One region of the Carnobacterium sp. FSL E2-0243 genome, then DNA from elsewhere that is predicted to be linked to it. Evidence: predicted binding sites of a transcription regulator. Region 1 holds the regulator's gene; the other holds the start of a gene.

Region 1 (8,190 bases):
TGATTGCTCCATAAGGTGGACGCAATAGGTTTGTCGTATAACCAGTTAACTCTTGAATCGTTTGATTTGTTTGATTGACTTGATTTAATGCTTTCTCTTTAGGTAATGCAGTTAAATCAGGGTGACTCCAACTATGATTTCCGATTTCGTGTCCTGCATTTATTTCTTGTACAACCAAATTCGGATAAGCTGCTGCATTTTTCCCTAGTACAAAAAAGGTTGCCCGTGCATTATATTTTGCTAGTAAATCTAAAACTCTTGGCGTTACAGCAGGATCGGGACCATCATCAAAAGTCAGCGCGATGACTTTTCCTGATGATGGAAGTTTAGCTTGTTGACTCTCAATAATTCTTTGTCTTTCTTCTGCTGCTTTTCTTTCAGCTTCTTTTTGAGCGCGAATGGCTTCTTCTTGTTTGACTTCTTCTGCTACTTGTTGATTTAAAGCCTCGGTCATATACTCAGCTTTTAATTGTCGACGCAATTGATTTTTAGCAAAACCAACTATTTCAATACCTTGCTCAGTTGGAAATTGAAAAATAAGTTCATTATTTGATAATCCATAATGGGTTGTATTTTCAAATCCTACCTCATTCACTTGTTTCATAATTTCCATCTTCTGTTGATCAGATAATCCGACAGATTCTTCTACTTTTTTAGTTAATTTCGTTTTTATTTCTTGGTATCCAGTTTCTTCATCATTAAATAGTTCATGAAGCATCAATGGATTTCCTGTTTTGGTAGAAATTGTCGTTACATCTGCTTTTCGTTGTACGGTTTCAAGTTCTTGATTGACTTTTAAACTCTTAACAATCTTTTTTTCTTCGATTTTATACGTAATGCTTCCTGTATTTGTTGTATCTTTTGTATAATTCAATAAGAATGCAGTCATTCTTGGTAAATAATTTTTTAATCGTGTTTCACTTTTCAAGTCAACTAATCGTCTATTTAAATAATCATTTAGTTGTTTTTCAGCTGTAGTATCCGTTGTTTGTGGTTCCAAAAAAAAGGCCCCAACTTCTGGGTATGTAATTTTTTTATATTTATTTTTTTCTACTGCAGTACTATTACTGATCAATCCTAAAAAAATAACTCCTCCAACAATACAACTAACTGCTATCTTTGCTAAACTATTTTTCATTTTCATATGGTTCCACTCCAACTCATAATAGACTCCCAACAGAAATAATCGTAACATATATGTAACTTTTTTAATATACCTAATTATTAATAAAAGTATTAAGATTTTATATAATTTTAATCAAAGAAGCACTCAAGCAAATTATTTATGCTCAAGTGCTCTTCTTATTTATTTTATTTACTAAAGTTTTTAATTTCAGCAACAACTGAATCTAAGAACATGCTAAAATCTTCTGTTGTTGTTGTTTTTTCACCATACTTACGAATTGTTACAGAAGCTTCCTCAACTTCATTATCCCCTACAACTAATTGATAAGGAATTTTTTGCATTTGAGAAGCACGGATTTTATATCCCATTTTCTCATTGCGATCATCCACTTCAACACGCATTCCCATAGCTGTCATACGCTCTTTCAATTGATACGCATAGTCTGCATGTAAATCCATATTTACAGGAATAATTGTTGCTTGCATTGGTGCTAACCAGGTTGGGAATGCACCTTTGTATTCTTCAGTCAAGTATGCAACAAAACGTTCCATAGTCGAAACAATACCACGATGAATAACAACTGGGCGATGAGTATTTTCACCATCTTCACCTACATAAGTTAAATCAAAACGTTCTGGCAATAAGAAATCCAATTGAATAGTTGATAAAGTTTCTTCAATTCCTAATGCTGTTTTCACTTGAACATCGACTTTAGGTCCGTAAAAGGCTGCTTCACCAGTTGCTTCAAAATAATCAAGTCCTAGTTCGTCCATTGCTGATTTCAACATAGCTTCAGCTTTTTCCCACATTGCATCATCATCAAAATATTTATCTGTATTTTCTGGATCACGATAACTTAAGCGGAAACGATAATCAGTAATATCGAAATCATCATAAACAGCTAACATTAATTCCATTGTACGTTTAAATTCATCTAGAATTTGATCTGGACGAACAAAAGTATGTCCATCATTTAATGTCATTTCACGTACACGTTGCAAGCCCGATAGTGCGCCACTCTTTTCATAACGATGCATCATACCTAATTCAGCGATTCGAATTGGTAATTCACGGTAACTATGAATATCATTTTTATAAACCATCATATGGTGTGGGCAATTCATTGGACGTAAGACAAGCATTTCACCGTCTCCCATATCCATTGGTGGGAACATATCTTCATGATAATGATCCCAGTGTCCTGAAGTTTTATAAAATTCAACATTGGCCATAATTGGTGTGTACACATGTTGGTAGCCTAAACTAACTTCACGATCAACAATATAGCGCTCAATCACACGACGGATAGTTGCTCCATTTGGTAACCAGAAAGGTAAGCCTGATCCAACATCTGAAGAAGTCATAAATAAATCTAATTCTTTTCCTAGTTTACGATGGTCACGTAATTTAGCTTCTTCTCGCATTTGTAAAAATTCTTTTAAGTCTTTTTTATCAAAGAAAGCTGTTCCGTAGATTCTTTGCATCATTTTATTATTTGAATTTCCACGCCAATAGGCTCCAGCTAAAGATAGTAATTTAAAGACTTGAATACGGCCAGTTGTTGGCACATGTACGCCACGACATAAATCAACAAAATCACCTTGATCATAAACGGTAATCGCTTCGTCTTCAGGTAAGGCTGTAATTAATTCTACTTTATAAGGATCTGATTTAAATAACTCTAACGCTTCTTCACGAGTTACTTCTTTTCGAACAATCGGATTGTTTTCTTTGACGATTTTCATCATCTCAGCTTCTATTTTTGGTAAGTCTTCTTCTGTAATTGGAGCCTCAGTATCTGTGTCATAATAGAAGCCATTATCAATTGCTGGACCTACACCAAAATGAATATCTGGGTATAAACGACGTAACGCATTAGCCATCAAATGTGCTGATGAATGACGTAAAATTTGCAAAGCATCTTCATGATCTGGTGTAATAATTTCTAGAGAACCATCAACTTCTAAAGGACGAACTAAATCAACTAATTCTCCGTTGAATTTACCTGCTAAAGCTTTTTTAGCAAGGCTATTACTAATGCCTTTTGCCACTTCTAATGTTGAAGAACCAGCAGGATACTCTTTTACTGCTCCATCAGGAAAGGTAATTTTTATTTCTGACATGTTTTATTCCTCCATTTGTAGTTATTATTTACGGATTAATCAATGCGGGGTATTTTTCCGAAAAAAAAGTCCCTTTCACAAGTCAATAATAACCTGTAAAAGGGACGAATAATTCGTGGTTCCACCCAGCTTTCAAGTTTAATAGGATTAAACTTGCTTTAGGCTTAATAACGCTAGCTAAACGACCAACTGCTAGTTAGAAAGTTACTTCGTTCACAGTGGCACTTGAAAGTGGTAAAAACTAGCTCTTACTTAGGATATTTTCAGCAAACAATCCCTCTCTAAAAATAGAGTTCTAATTTTTTTATCTTCCTCATTGATTTAATCTATTGATACTATTAAACCATTTTTTTAGGGAAATTTCAAGTAAGAGTCAATCAAATCATCAAGTTCTTCTCAATTTTACTAAAAAACTGAGATACTAATAGTTGCGTCGATTCTTACCTGTCATGTTAATTTCCTTAGCTAAATAACGAATTCTCTCCATAATTCGCTTCGCTTTTAAGGGCTCATCTTCGCCTCGTTGACTAGTGCGTAAATGTTCATTTTCCAGCTGTTTCATATCAAAATTAGAAGAGAAGAAGGTCGGTAATTGTTCTTGCATCCGATATTGTAAAATGACACCTAGAACATCATCACGAATCCAACTTGACATTGAATCAGCTCCAATATCGTCCAACATTAAAATAGCTGATTTTTTAATTGTATCTAATTTTTCAGACATATTATTTTTCCCAATGGATTGTTTCATCTCCACTGCAAATGAAGGAAAATGAAGCAATGTTGTTGTATAGCCATTTTTAGCTAAATCATGAGCGATTGCACCTAATAAATAGGTTTTTCCGACTCCGAATGAACCTTGTAAATACAAGGCTTTGTGGAACTGTTTTGGTTCTTTTAAAAATGAATCAATAAAATCAAGCGCTTCTGATAAAGCTTCACGTCGATCATCCGTTAATTGGAATTTATCGAGAGTTGCTGTTCGAACATCTTTAGGCATATCCATTGAATTCACACGACGTCTAATTTCATATTCTTTTTGTTTCGCAATTAATTCTGATGTAGGTACATAGGTAACATCAATAACATGAAAGTTCATAAATAATGTTGGGCGATAGCCAGGAGCTAACATTCCTTGATTTTTCTCAAACTTACGCTTTTCTTGCACAAATTCATATAGTTTAGCATAGCTTTTTTCAATTCGTTCATCCGTTAATTTTTCACGGTTTTCTTCGATAAATTTAGCCACATCTGGATCTTTTAAAACTTCTTGAATCAGCTGTTCATATTGTGAAGTAAGTTTTCTATCTTTAATTATCTTCGTTAGGCCTTTTCCCATATCTTCCATTACTGGTCACCTTCTTTCCCTAAATTTTGAATACGAGCGATTCGATCCATAAAGGCTTTTTGATCTGCCTCACTCATCGGTTTCTCTTCTACTTCAGCCTGATTCTCTTTTGCCCATTCTGGCAATGTCTCTTGGCGATTCCGTTGATTCCCTGCCGCTGAATTGTATTGATTATTACGAGGTTTTGAATATGAAGCTTGTTGCTCGGCTCTTTTTTGTTTTTTTATTTCATTTTCTCGGTAAAGTTCCTGCACTTTTCGAATGGCCTCTTCTGGTGATTTTACTTTTGATTGGCTCCAATCATTAGCAATACTATCAGCTAAATTTTGAGTTAAAGTTGGGTTACCGCGAATAACTAATACATAATGAATCAAAATATTAATCACAGACTTAGGTAAATTGGATTGTTTAATTAGATTTTCAACAGCCCACTCCTCTGTTCTGGCTACATAACCACCTTTTTGTTTTTTTATATTTTCAATAAAATCAAAAGGTGTAAACTCCTCACTGATTTCAATTAAGACAATATCTTCTTTAGAGAAACCCTGATGGCTTAAATCATTTTTTCTGAACTTTTGTTTATTTTGATTGCTAGTTGGATCTTCAACAATTCGTTCTTTTAGTTCAACAGGCTGTTGATTGGTTTGGTGGTAATTTGAGTAAACAACTTGTTTAAGTTTTTTTTCATCCACTTTACCTGAGTCAATATCACAGGCTTGTAAAACAAATTTTTGCATTTCCAATTCGTCAATGCCATACATTGTATGCAAAACTAAAATACTGTTCTCAATTTCTTTAGTAATTGAGGAGCGGTTAATATATTGCGTTGCTAAACCTTCATAGAAAAATTTAAATTCAAAGGTTTTATTATCTAGTTGAGTCGTTTCTACTGGACGTTCATTGCCAATTAAAGCTGTTGAATCTTTAAATAATTCTTGATTTTCTGAGAATTTATTTTTATCAAAACTAAATACATCTAAAAAACCTTTTGTGACTTCAACATATTTTTCTGTGTCAATTTTGTTAATGCTATAACGTTGGCGTAAATTTTTGTATTTGCGCTTTCCAACCGTTTCTAGTAATAACAAACTCAACAAATCATCTTTAAAAAATTCTGCTGCGGTTAAGGGAGATTGCAATTCATAAATAAATTGTTTTTCGGGCTCTTGCTTCAAATAGGTTTTTAGTAGCCCCAAAGCTTCTAACTTAACTCTCGCTCGATACAATTCTGGAATACCACAATTTAAAATGGTCAATAATTCAGAATGTAAGATTCCCTCACTCCAATAACTTTCTTCACCAATTTCAGACCATAGGGTCATATACAAGCTGTATGCTGTCGCTCCCGTTAAAGGTTGGTATAAAAAGGTGAGAATTTTTTGATCCATATCTGAAAGCAAAGCATTTTGCCTCACTTCAAAGCCATCTTTAGGACTTAGATTCTTTAAAGGATAATTCAAAATGATTCACACCTTTCTCATTTTTATTTATCTTTATTTTTTAATTTTTGTAATTCTTTTAGGAAGAAATCCATATCTTTAAATTCGCGGTATACACTAGCAAATCGAATATAAGCAACTTCATCCACTTCTGCTAGACGTTCCATAATGTATTCACCAATTAGCGTAGTTGAAACTTCATTTTCACCTAGGCTACGAATTTTATTTTCAACTTCATCCACCATTCGTTCAACTTGATCCATTGCAACAGGACGCTTCTCACAAGAACGTATCAGCCCTCGAAGAATTTTTTCACGGTTGAACTCTTCTCTTGTACCATTTTTTTTCACAACTAACAATGGCGTTTGTTCTGTTCTTTCAAACGTAGTAAAGCGGAAGCTACAGGCTTCACACTCTCTTCTTCTTCTAATAGCACGTCCGTCATCTGCTGGACGACTATCTACAACTCTTGAACCATTATTTTGACAACGTGGACATTGCATATTCATCACCCTTTTTTTATCATTTCATTCATAGGTCTATTTATTTATCGGTTTAATTCACTCGTATGTTTTACTCTATTTATTCATAAAAAGACAGACTACTTCTATCTTAAATTTCTAGTTTCACATCATTATAACATAGCCGTCTACCCCCTGAAAAGGCTTATGGCAAATGTCTTTATTCGAATATCTATAATTTCCCACCTGCATTTTAAGGATTACTCCAAGAAAAAAACTTGTTTTCGGATTATGATTGATCCGAAAACAAGTTTTTTTCTTGGAGCCACTTTTCTACTTGCTGGCGAGTATCGACTAAACTCCCACTATTATCAATGACGCTATCTGCCCACTCTACTTTTTTAGCAATTGGAATCTGCGCCTTGATTCTTTGTAATGCTTCTGATCTACTTAACTGGTTTCGTGCCATTAAGCGTGTAATCTGAAGATCATCAGGAATTGCGACGACCATAATTGAATCCATCATTTCCTGATAACCTCCAGCTTCATACAGTAAAGGAATATCCATGATAACCAATGGCGCACCACTAGCAATCACTTTATTTTTTTCCCTGTCAATCCAGGAACGAATATAAGGCTTTAATAACTCATTTAACTTTTTCCGCTTGGTTTCATTCGCAAAAACAATCGCACCTAAAGCTTCACGGTTTAATTGTCCATCATGTGTTAAAAGCTCTTGACCAAAATAATCCACTAATGCTTGTAAACCTGGCGCACCTACCTCAACAACTTCACGTGCTCCAATATCTGCATCAACCACTGGGAATCCCAAAGCTTTAAATATATTACTGACTGTTGATTTCCCTGTCGCAATGCTGCCTGTTAATCCTAGAATATAAGTCATGACTCATTCCTCATTCCATTTAGTGCTGTGGACGACTATTTCTTTCCGTCAAAGTTTGGCAATGACTACAGAAATGCGTGCCTCGTTGCGCCACTTTTATTTTTTGAATTGGTTGACCACAATTCACACAAGGTTCCCCAGTCTTTCCATAAACCAACAAATCCACTTGGAAACTTCCAGCCTCACCTAAAGCATTTTGATACGTTCGAATCGTCGTTCCACCAGCTTCAACAGCTCTACCAAGAACACCAATAATTGAGTGATGCAAATTCTTAATCTCTATGGACGTTAACGAATTAGCCGGTCTTAAGGGATGAATTTTCGCTTCAAATAAAGCTTCATCAACATAAATATTGCCTAATCCTACAACTATTTTTTGTTCTAGTAATAATGGTTTTATCGCTCTTGATTTACTTCCTAGCGCTACACTAAATGGCTCTAATTTGAATAACTCTGGAATTGGTTCTGGACCTAAGCCTTTGATTCCTGGTGCTTCATGCTCTGTTCCAATTGGAACTAATGTCATTCGACCAAATTTCCTCACATCTAAATAACGTAAATCCCTCCCGTCAGTCAAATGAAAGACAACATGAGTATGTTTTTTTAATGGAGTTCCCGTTTTTTCAACTTCATACTTTCCTTCCATTCTTAAATGTGAAATCATTGCCCAATCGTCCATTAAAAAAATTAAATATTTGCCACGACGTTCAATTTTATGAATAGTTTGTCCTAATAAATCATTTCGAAAAGCTTCACTTGAAAAAGGTGCAGTAATAATACGATCCCAAT
Region 2 (8,190 bases), 2.0 Mb from region 1:
TGATAAAAATGGTGCTGGATAATACGTTTTACCCGTTTTCTTTTCTTGACGCTCTTCAATTCTTTGCGTAATTGGGTGTAAACTAGCACTAGTTTCGTTCACATAAGAAATAGAACCATTTGGTGCTACCGCTAAACGGTTTTGATTGTATAAGCCAAATTCTTTAACATTATCACGTAATTTTTCCCAGTCTTCTGTGGTTGGAATAAATATACCTTCAAATAATTCGCGGACACGTTGAGACTCAGGTTGCCATTCTTTTTCGATATATTTGTCGAAGTACTCACCTGTTGCGTATTTAGACTCAGCAAAATCAACAAAAGTCTCATTGCGCTCTTTAGCAATATTATTACTTTCAACTAATGTCCAGTAATTTAATAATAAGAAATAAATATTAATGAAATCAACTGATTCCGGTGAGCCATAATGGATTTGATTCATAGCTAAATACGTATGCAGTCCCATTGCTCCTAAACCAATTGTATGAGCTTGATCATTACCTTTTTTAACAGAAGGAACTACTGCAACAGATGAACTGTCTGTAATAAATGTCAGTGCACGAGTCATTGTTCGAACAGAACGGCCAAAATCTGGTGAAGCCATTAGATTCACAATATTACTTGAACCTAAATTACAGCTAATATCTGTTCCAATTTCTTCATAGCTTTGGTCATCATTAATAATAGAAGGTTTTTGAACTTGTAAAATTTCTGAACATAGGTTACTCATCAAGATTTTCCCTTTAATTGGATTGCTACGGTTAGCAGCATCAATATTAATCACATAAGGATAACCTGATTCTTGTTGCAATTTACTGATTTCTATTTCTAAGTCACGTGCTTTAATCTTAGATTTTTTAATATCAGGATTATTCACTAACTCGTCATATTTTTCTGTGATATCAATATACGAGAAAGGCTCTCCGTAGATACGCTCAACATCGTATGGGCTAAATAGATACATATAATCATCATTTTTAGCCAATTCATAAAATTTGTCTGGAACAACTAATCCAAGAGACAATGTTTTAACACGAACTTTTTCATCCGCATTTTCTTTTTTAGTTGCTAAAAATGCGACAACATCTGGATGGAAAACACTTAGATAAACAGCTCCTGCTCCTTGACGTTGACCTAGTTGGTTACTGTATGAAAAACTATCTTCTAATAATTTCATAACTGGAACTACGCCGCTTGCTGCGCCTTCATAGCCTTTGATTGGGTCTCCAGCAGCACGCAAGTTAGAAAGTGAAATCCCTACGCCTCCACCGATTCTTGATAATTGTAGGGCGCTGTTAATACCACGACCAATACTATTCATATCATCAGTTAATTGTAGCAAGAAACACGAAACTAATTCACCACGACGCTTACGCCCAGCGTTTAAGAATGAAGGCGTTGCAGGCTGATAACGTTGTGTAATCATTTCTTCAGCTAAATCCATTGCTAGTTCTTCATTGCCATCGGCAAAATAAAGCGCATTAAACGCAATTCTATCTTCATAACGCTCTAAATAGCGTTGATTATCATTCGTTTTCAAAGCATATTGAGTATAAAATTTATGAGCTCCCATAAATGAACGGAAACGGAATTTATGATCGTAGGTTTTTTGGAATAATTTCTTGATAAATTCAAATGAATACTTAGAAATAAACTCTTCTTCAATATAATCATTTTCTAGTAAGTAGTCCAATTTTTCTCTTAATGTATGAAAAAAAACAGTGTTTGGATTTACATGCTCCAAAAAGTAAGCACGAGCGGCTTCTTTATCTTTGTGCATGGGTATTTTTCCATTCACTGGAATATTTAATTGATTATTTAATTTAAAATAGCTAGGGTTGTTTTGTTCTTTAGGAATTTTTGTTATGTTCAAGTTTATCAACCTCTTTCTTAAAGTTAATGACATCTAAGTCTGTTCCACTAAATTCAAATGCAAATAGCATTGGAACGTTGTATTTTTTGGCTAAATCTTTTGCTGTAAAGACAAAAAGATTGGCGAAGTTTAGGTTTCCACCACCCGCTACGCCTTTCAAGTGCATTTGATTATCACTATACTCGATAAAATCATTAATCAATTCGGTTACTTCGATGTCATAAGTAGGGGCCACTACGACATAGTCCTCTTCAATACGATAAAAAGGATTTGTTTCAGTGACCTCATAGCTATCTAAGTCTAATTTTTTTACAAAACGTCTGGTTTGTCCGGTTAAGGAAAAATAAACGATTTTCATAATTAGATTGCTTTCAATTCTTTTAGACGTTCTGGTTGGAAACCAACGATTGGTTCAATTCCTTCCACCATTACTACAGGAACACTCATATAGCCAAGATCTTTTAAATAATTTAAATGGCTTTCGTCTTCCATAATATTCTTTTCGTGGAACTCTATATTTTCATTTTTTAACAAAAACTTTGTCATGTCACATTGTGGACAATTTGGTTTACTATATAAGTGGATTTTATTCATTTTTACTGCCTCCATTTTGTTAAATAATTGTTTTTTTATATCGACAAGATTCATTATAAGCCATCTCACAACTAAACACAACATATAGATACGCTACTTGCAAACTTTATTAAAAAACACCATATATAGTCGTTTAGAAAAACTTAAGAAACCCTATTATAGCTTAGACAATTGCCGATTTGCAACTTATTCGCTCAAAAATTTTAACCTTTTTTCTTCATTTTACTATTGACTTTTTAGCTATTTAAATTTCTAACTTTTTCCTACAATTAATCCAACACTTTTCGTACATTTACAACTAGCTATTTCCAATCATTCCGTTGCTAAAAATAAGTTATTTTGATAATTAATGACTGGCGCATCTCCACTGTCGATTAAAGCGTAAAGATAGCCTTCTTTTTCAACGTTGACTTCCAATTCCGATCCTAAGCGATCTGGAGTAATGACTGTCACACGTTCATAAGGATTTCCCTCTTTTGAATAATAATTAAAATCAAACTCTGAGAATTTCGCGATTGCCGTTGGATTTTCTGGTGCGACAATCTTACACTTCAAACGATTCAAGATATATTCTTTACCTGCTGGCGCCATAGGATTAAACTGATTTTCACCAACTAATAAACGCCACGCCTCTTCTCCACGAATGGAATTTAAAACAGTAACCTCCAATTCAGCAGGAAAAAAAGTCATCGTGTTTAAATCTAAAAAATTTGCCGCCACTCTTACTGGTTGTGAAAACGGCTGTGGGTTTTCTTGTGTTCCTGTTTTTTCTGGGACTTCATCTTTTTCAATCGACTGTTCAGGGGTATCTAAAATAAGGTGATTTTGGTCAGCATTAACTTCAGTCTTGAAAGTATTCTCTGAACTAGCTTTAAATCTGTTTTCTGAATAGAATGGCAGTGTCAAACCTACCATTAAACTTACTAAACCAAAACAAATCACAAAAACTAAACGTTTAGCTAGACGCTTCTTCAACATTTTTTGATTCTGATTCCATCTCAACTGCGCTTTTCGTTGACGTGTATTAGGCTTTTTAGTCATCAACCGTTTGATTTTTTTCTTCAACTGAATATGTAAATAAAGAGAGAGGACAAATAGACTAAGAGAGAAAATCAATAGTGTACTTATTAATATTTTTTCCATCTAACCATCCTCCTAGTTACTTCAACTCTATTTGAATTCAAATTAAAAAGTACTCTTCACCACAATTAACGGAAAAGTACCTTTTACTTCTTAAATCTCGGTAGATCCTTCAGCAATTCCTTTTTGCATATCGATCTGAATGATCCCCAGATATTCTTCTTCATAACTGTAAACTTCAACTTCTAGCGGGTATTTATTATTTCTTAACTTCCACACAGTTGCGCATTTTAATTGGCTTTCTGGCTCTACCAGCTCAAAAGTATTATTTAATAGAGTTAAATCTTCTTCATCTAGTAACCCATCATAAATATCAGCTTCATAAAGCTCTGTATCCCCGTCTGCTATTTTACTCGTTTGATAAGCATCCATATAGAGGTCATATGGTGAAATTTCTTCTTCACTACTATTAACAAATTCATAATACATCATCAAAGCCGGCATATTCTCGCTATCTCGAATTACTTTATACCCCGTCACTCGAACACTGTACTCCTCACCTTCTACAACTTGATCCATCTCTACCTTTTTATCATAAGTAAAATCTTTAGAAACATCATGCTCTGCTTCTTTTCTCATTCCACAACCGACTAGCAGTAAGAGTCCCAACATCAAAGCAAAAATGTTGATTTTCCTCCATTTTTTCAATGTCTTCTTCCTCCTCCAGTTCCAAATTTTGCAAATAAAAACAAAAAACGAACGTTACTTGAACAGTATACCATATTTTTATTTCAATGTTTGCTTTTATTCTTTTCTTTTTTACACAAATTAAGAATAACTAAATAGCTTTTGGACAGACTTATTATGTATTGATTTTAAAGACAAAAAAAGAGACAGTGCGCCATTGCACTCTCCTTCTAAGCTTCTTTTAAATGGCCATTTTCCATGATCCATTCTGTCGGCTCTCCCGATTGATTTAAAATGTTTGCTTCGACTAAAATTTGATAAAGCGATTTATTGTGTGTTTTTACTCCTTGCTCTTTCAAATCTGCATCTGCCTGTATGATAAACTTTGGGTACGATAAAATATTGTTCTTTTTACTAATAAGCGTCACCTTCCCTTCTCTATATAGAATACCTTGTTTTATCAGTAATTACAAGTTTTTGCCCCCTCTAATTCCAATCAGGCTAAGCACATTTATCTGACCTAGCCTGATTTTCTTTATAGCAAATTCAATTTAACGTAGCAGGAAGAGGTAAAAGAACTTTTAGTAAAAACCAATTATTTTTTACAGAAACATTCATATTCCCTTCATACTTCCCAGCGATATAATCAATGCTTTTTAATCCATATCCATGGTAATCTTTATTTGTTTTAGTTGTTTCAGGCAGCCCTTCTGAAAGTTCATCTAGGTCTGGAACATAGTTTTCCACCAAAATGATGACAAAATCACCCCTTTTTGAGACGCGTAAATTCACTAGTCTTTGCTCTAGTTCAGCATTTCTTAAAACAGCTTCAATTGCATTATCAAGAGCATTCCCAAACAAGCTACAAATATCCATAGTATCTAGAAAACTAAGTAATTTCCCTTCCACGATACAAGTAAAACGAATATCTTGTTCTAGACAATAACTATTTTTCCGTGACAAAATAGTATCTAAAATTCCATTTCCTGTATGAATATCAGAACTAAATGTATTAATCGCCTTCGTCATTTCTTCAAGATAAGCTTCTTTCTTCTCGATATTTTCTTCTGAACGAATTGTTTCAATTTGATGTTTTAAATCATGGACTTTCCGTTCAATCAAACTAGCACTTTCTTTATAAGCAACATATTGTTCATAATGATTTTGAAAGATATTATTAACTGCCTTCAATTCATTTTGTAAATGGTGTTCATATTGTTGGTTCTCTTGCATATATAAAATACAGATACCACAAAAATTAATTAATGATCGTATCAAAAAAACGGACAATGGATCACCAAAAGAGTATTCTGTTCTTGAGATGATAAAACCGATATTACTAATAGAAAAAATAATCACTGCAGTTAACATCGCAATAAAGACATTTTTATTTTGAATAGTTAAATTCACATCTGTTCGCTCTACTCTTTTTTCAACCAAAAACACAGTAGTTAGAATTATTGCATATAGCAAAACAGGGAACCAAATGGAAATAAATGCCCCTTTAGCCACACGATTCAAAATTAGCTGACAATACATCTGCCAAGTAAATGATGCTGTGAATTCTGCGACAATAAAGGCTTTTGCACAAAGATAGCTAGCATTTTTCAAACTAATTTTACTACTGACGACAATTGTTAAGAACATCCAGCAAACATTGACAACCATACCGGGAATCCATAAAGGCAAGGGCCATGAACCAACCATCATTTGCAGCGCATATTGTCCAACGCCCATTAACAAAACTAAGAATTGCCAACGCTCTCTTTTAGCAGCCAGAGGAAAAATAAACACTACACAAGTCAACCACTCAGCCAAAGCCGTATAGTGCCTAGGAATATTGGGTAAAACTTCTTGGATCAACTTACTCGCCTCCAATATAAGCTGTTAAAGCTTCTAAGAACTCTTTTTTCCGAGGACGACTGATTTGTAAATTATAGTGACCGACTTTAGCCGTACTTTTTTCAATACCTGTAACATATTTTAAGTTAACTAAGTAACAGTTATTGCAACGAAAGAAATCTTCTTCCAATAACTTTTTTTCCATATTTTTCATAGATTCTAGCAGTGTAAAGGTTTGCTCATGGGTATGGATTTTAAGATAGTGACCCTCACTTTCAATAAAAAAAAGTTCACTTAATTTAATTTTTGTAAAACCGCTTCCAGCTTTAATTGTTAGATATTTTTGTTCATTATGATTCAATCTCTTTTGTATTTTTTTAAAATGCTCACTAAAATTAAAATAACTTAATGGTTTAAGCAAAAAATCAGTCGCATTGACAGTGTATCCTTCAATTGCCCATTGCACATAATTCGTAACAAAAACAATTAATACTTCTTCGTCAATTTGTCTAATCTTTTTTGCTGCAGTCATGCCATCCATTAACTCCATTTCAACATCAAAATAAATAATGTCATAGTTGTTTTTAAAGGAATTAACTAATGCTAATCCATCAGGATAGTAATCAATTGTGCCGATTAAATTATGGGCTTTAAAAAAAGAGTCAATATGCTGTTTTAATGTTAAATAGTTCGCCTCATTATCCTCCACAATTGCAATTTTCATTGATTTCCGACCCTTTCTCTATTTAGTCTACAGAATTATTGGATGACGTTAGTATAACAAAATTAGTTCAAATGTGCTAGATGTCAATTTCCAGTTATTTCCCCTTCAATTTTTAGCAATTTTTGGGTATTTCAACAGCCCATGACAGAACATGAAGGAAATCTTTCAAATTATGCACGCTTAATTGCAACCGTTTCCGCCAATGCTATACTGAATTTAATTATATCTTTCCACCCTAGCGTAATCTTATTGCTAAGGGATTATAAAAGTTAATTTATCGATAGAGAGGGCTAACAATGAACAATACAGAGTTAATTAATAAAATGACACTGCAACAAAAGGCTTTTTTTATGTCTGGCAAAAGCACTTGGGAGACTGTTTCTTATGAAGAACTAGGCATTCCATCTATTTTTCTATCTGACGGTCCCCACGGTTTGCGCAAACAAGAAGGAGCTGCTGATCACTTGGGCTTAAATGCCAGTTTAAAAGCAACTTGTTTTCCGACAGCAGCCACTATTGCCAATAGTTGGGATGAAGAGTTAGGTGAAGAAATTGGGAGGAGCCTAGGCGCAGAAGCTCGTAATAGTGATGTCCATGTGGTTTTAGGGCCCGGTTTAAATATCAAACGCAACCCTCTTTGTGGACGTAATTTTGAATATTTCAGTGAAGATCCCTATCAAGCTGGGAAAATGGCGGCTGCTTATACACGCGGAATCCAAGAAAACGGTGTGGTTGCTTGTCCTAAACACTTTGCTGCAAATAGTCAAGAAACTAGACGGATGACCGTTGATTCTATTATAGATGAGCGCACCCTCCACGAAATTTATTTAACTGGATTTGAAATTGCCGTCAAAGAAGGCAAGGCTAAGTCAATAATGTCTGCCTATAATAAAGTCAATGGCATCTATGCCAACGAGGATAAAGAATTGCTACGTCACACCTTAGTAGATAAATGGGGATTTTCAGGATTTGTTGTCTCTGACTGGGGTGGGAGCAATGACCATGTCCTTGGAGTAAAAAATGGCAGTCATTTGGAGATGCCCTCAACTGGAGTAAACGGTGCAGCAGAAATTGTTGCCGCGGTTCAAAATGGGCAGCTTTCTGAAGCTATTTTAGATGAACGTGTCGATGAACTACTTACGATAATTTTAGAAACTAGTAGACATGCTACAAATAAAAGTGATCGTACTTTCGAGCTGCATCATGAAGTTGCAAAAAAAGCAGCTCGTGAAAGCATTGTTTTGTTAAAAAATGAAGAAAATATTCTTCCGCTTCAAGCAGATGAGTCCATCGCCATTATTGGTGATTTCGCCCAAACACCAAGATATCAAGGAGCTGGGTCTTCAGTTGTTAACCCAACACAATTAGATTCGACACTAGAGCTAATCGAC

The links. Region 1 encodes NrdR, which represses ribonucleotide reductase genes. Its sites were predicted from a motif close to ACACNATATATNGTGT; they were not measured.
Region 2: nrdH (glutaredoxin-like protein NrdH) is a predicted target of NrdR. The motif match lies at 2,583-2,598, and genes of this name have one in related genera.

What each region holds. Positions count from the first base shown of each region.
Region 1 covers NZ_JBBOPM010000001.1:2,323,785-2,331,974, forward strand. Annotated here, with positions in the region: gene MHI00_RS10925 (polysaccharide deacetylase family protein) at 1-1,144, opposite strand, end outside; gene thrS (threonine--tRNA ligase) at 1,312-3,249, opposite strand; T-box leader at 3,347-3,575, opposite strand; gene dnaI (primosomal protein DnaI) at 3,671-4,597, opposite strand; gene MHI00_RS10940 (replication initiation and membrane attachment family protein) at 4,597-6,057, opposite strand; gene nrdR (transcriptional regulator NrdR) at 6,081-6,539, opposite strand; gene coaE (dephospho-CoA kinase) at 6,787-7,401, opposite strand; gene mutM (DNA-formamidopyrimidine glycosylase) at 7,421-8,190, opposite strand, start outside.
Region 2 covers NZ_JBBOPM010000001.1:292,645-300,834, reverse strand. Annotated here, with positions in the region: gene nrdE (class 1b ribonucleoside-diphosphate reductase subunit alpha) at 1-1,872, opposite strand, end outside; gene nrdI (class Ib ribonucleoside-diphosphate reductase assembly flavoprotein NrdI) at 1,850-2,230, opposite strand; gene nrdH (glutaredoxin-like protein NrdH) at 2,233-2,466, opposite strand; gene MHI00_RS01380 (S-layer protein) at 2,779-3,609, opposite strand; gene MHI00_RS01375 (DUF5067 domain-containing protein) at 3,700-4,254, opposite strand; gene MHI00_RS01370 (hypothetical protein) at 4,464-4,661, opposite strand; gene MHI00_RS01365 (ATP-binding protein) at 4,780-6,096, opposite strand; gene MHI00_RS01360 (LytR/AlgR family response regulator transcription factor) at 6,098-6,799, opposite strand; gene MHI00_RS01355 (glycoside hydrolase family 3 C-terminal domain-containing protein) at 7,096-8,190, shown strand, end outside.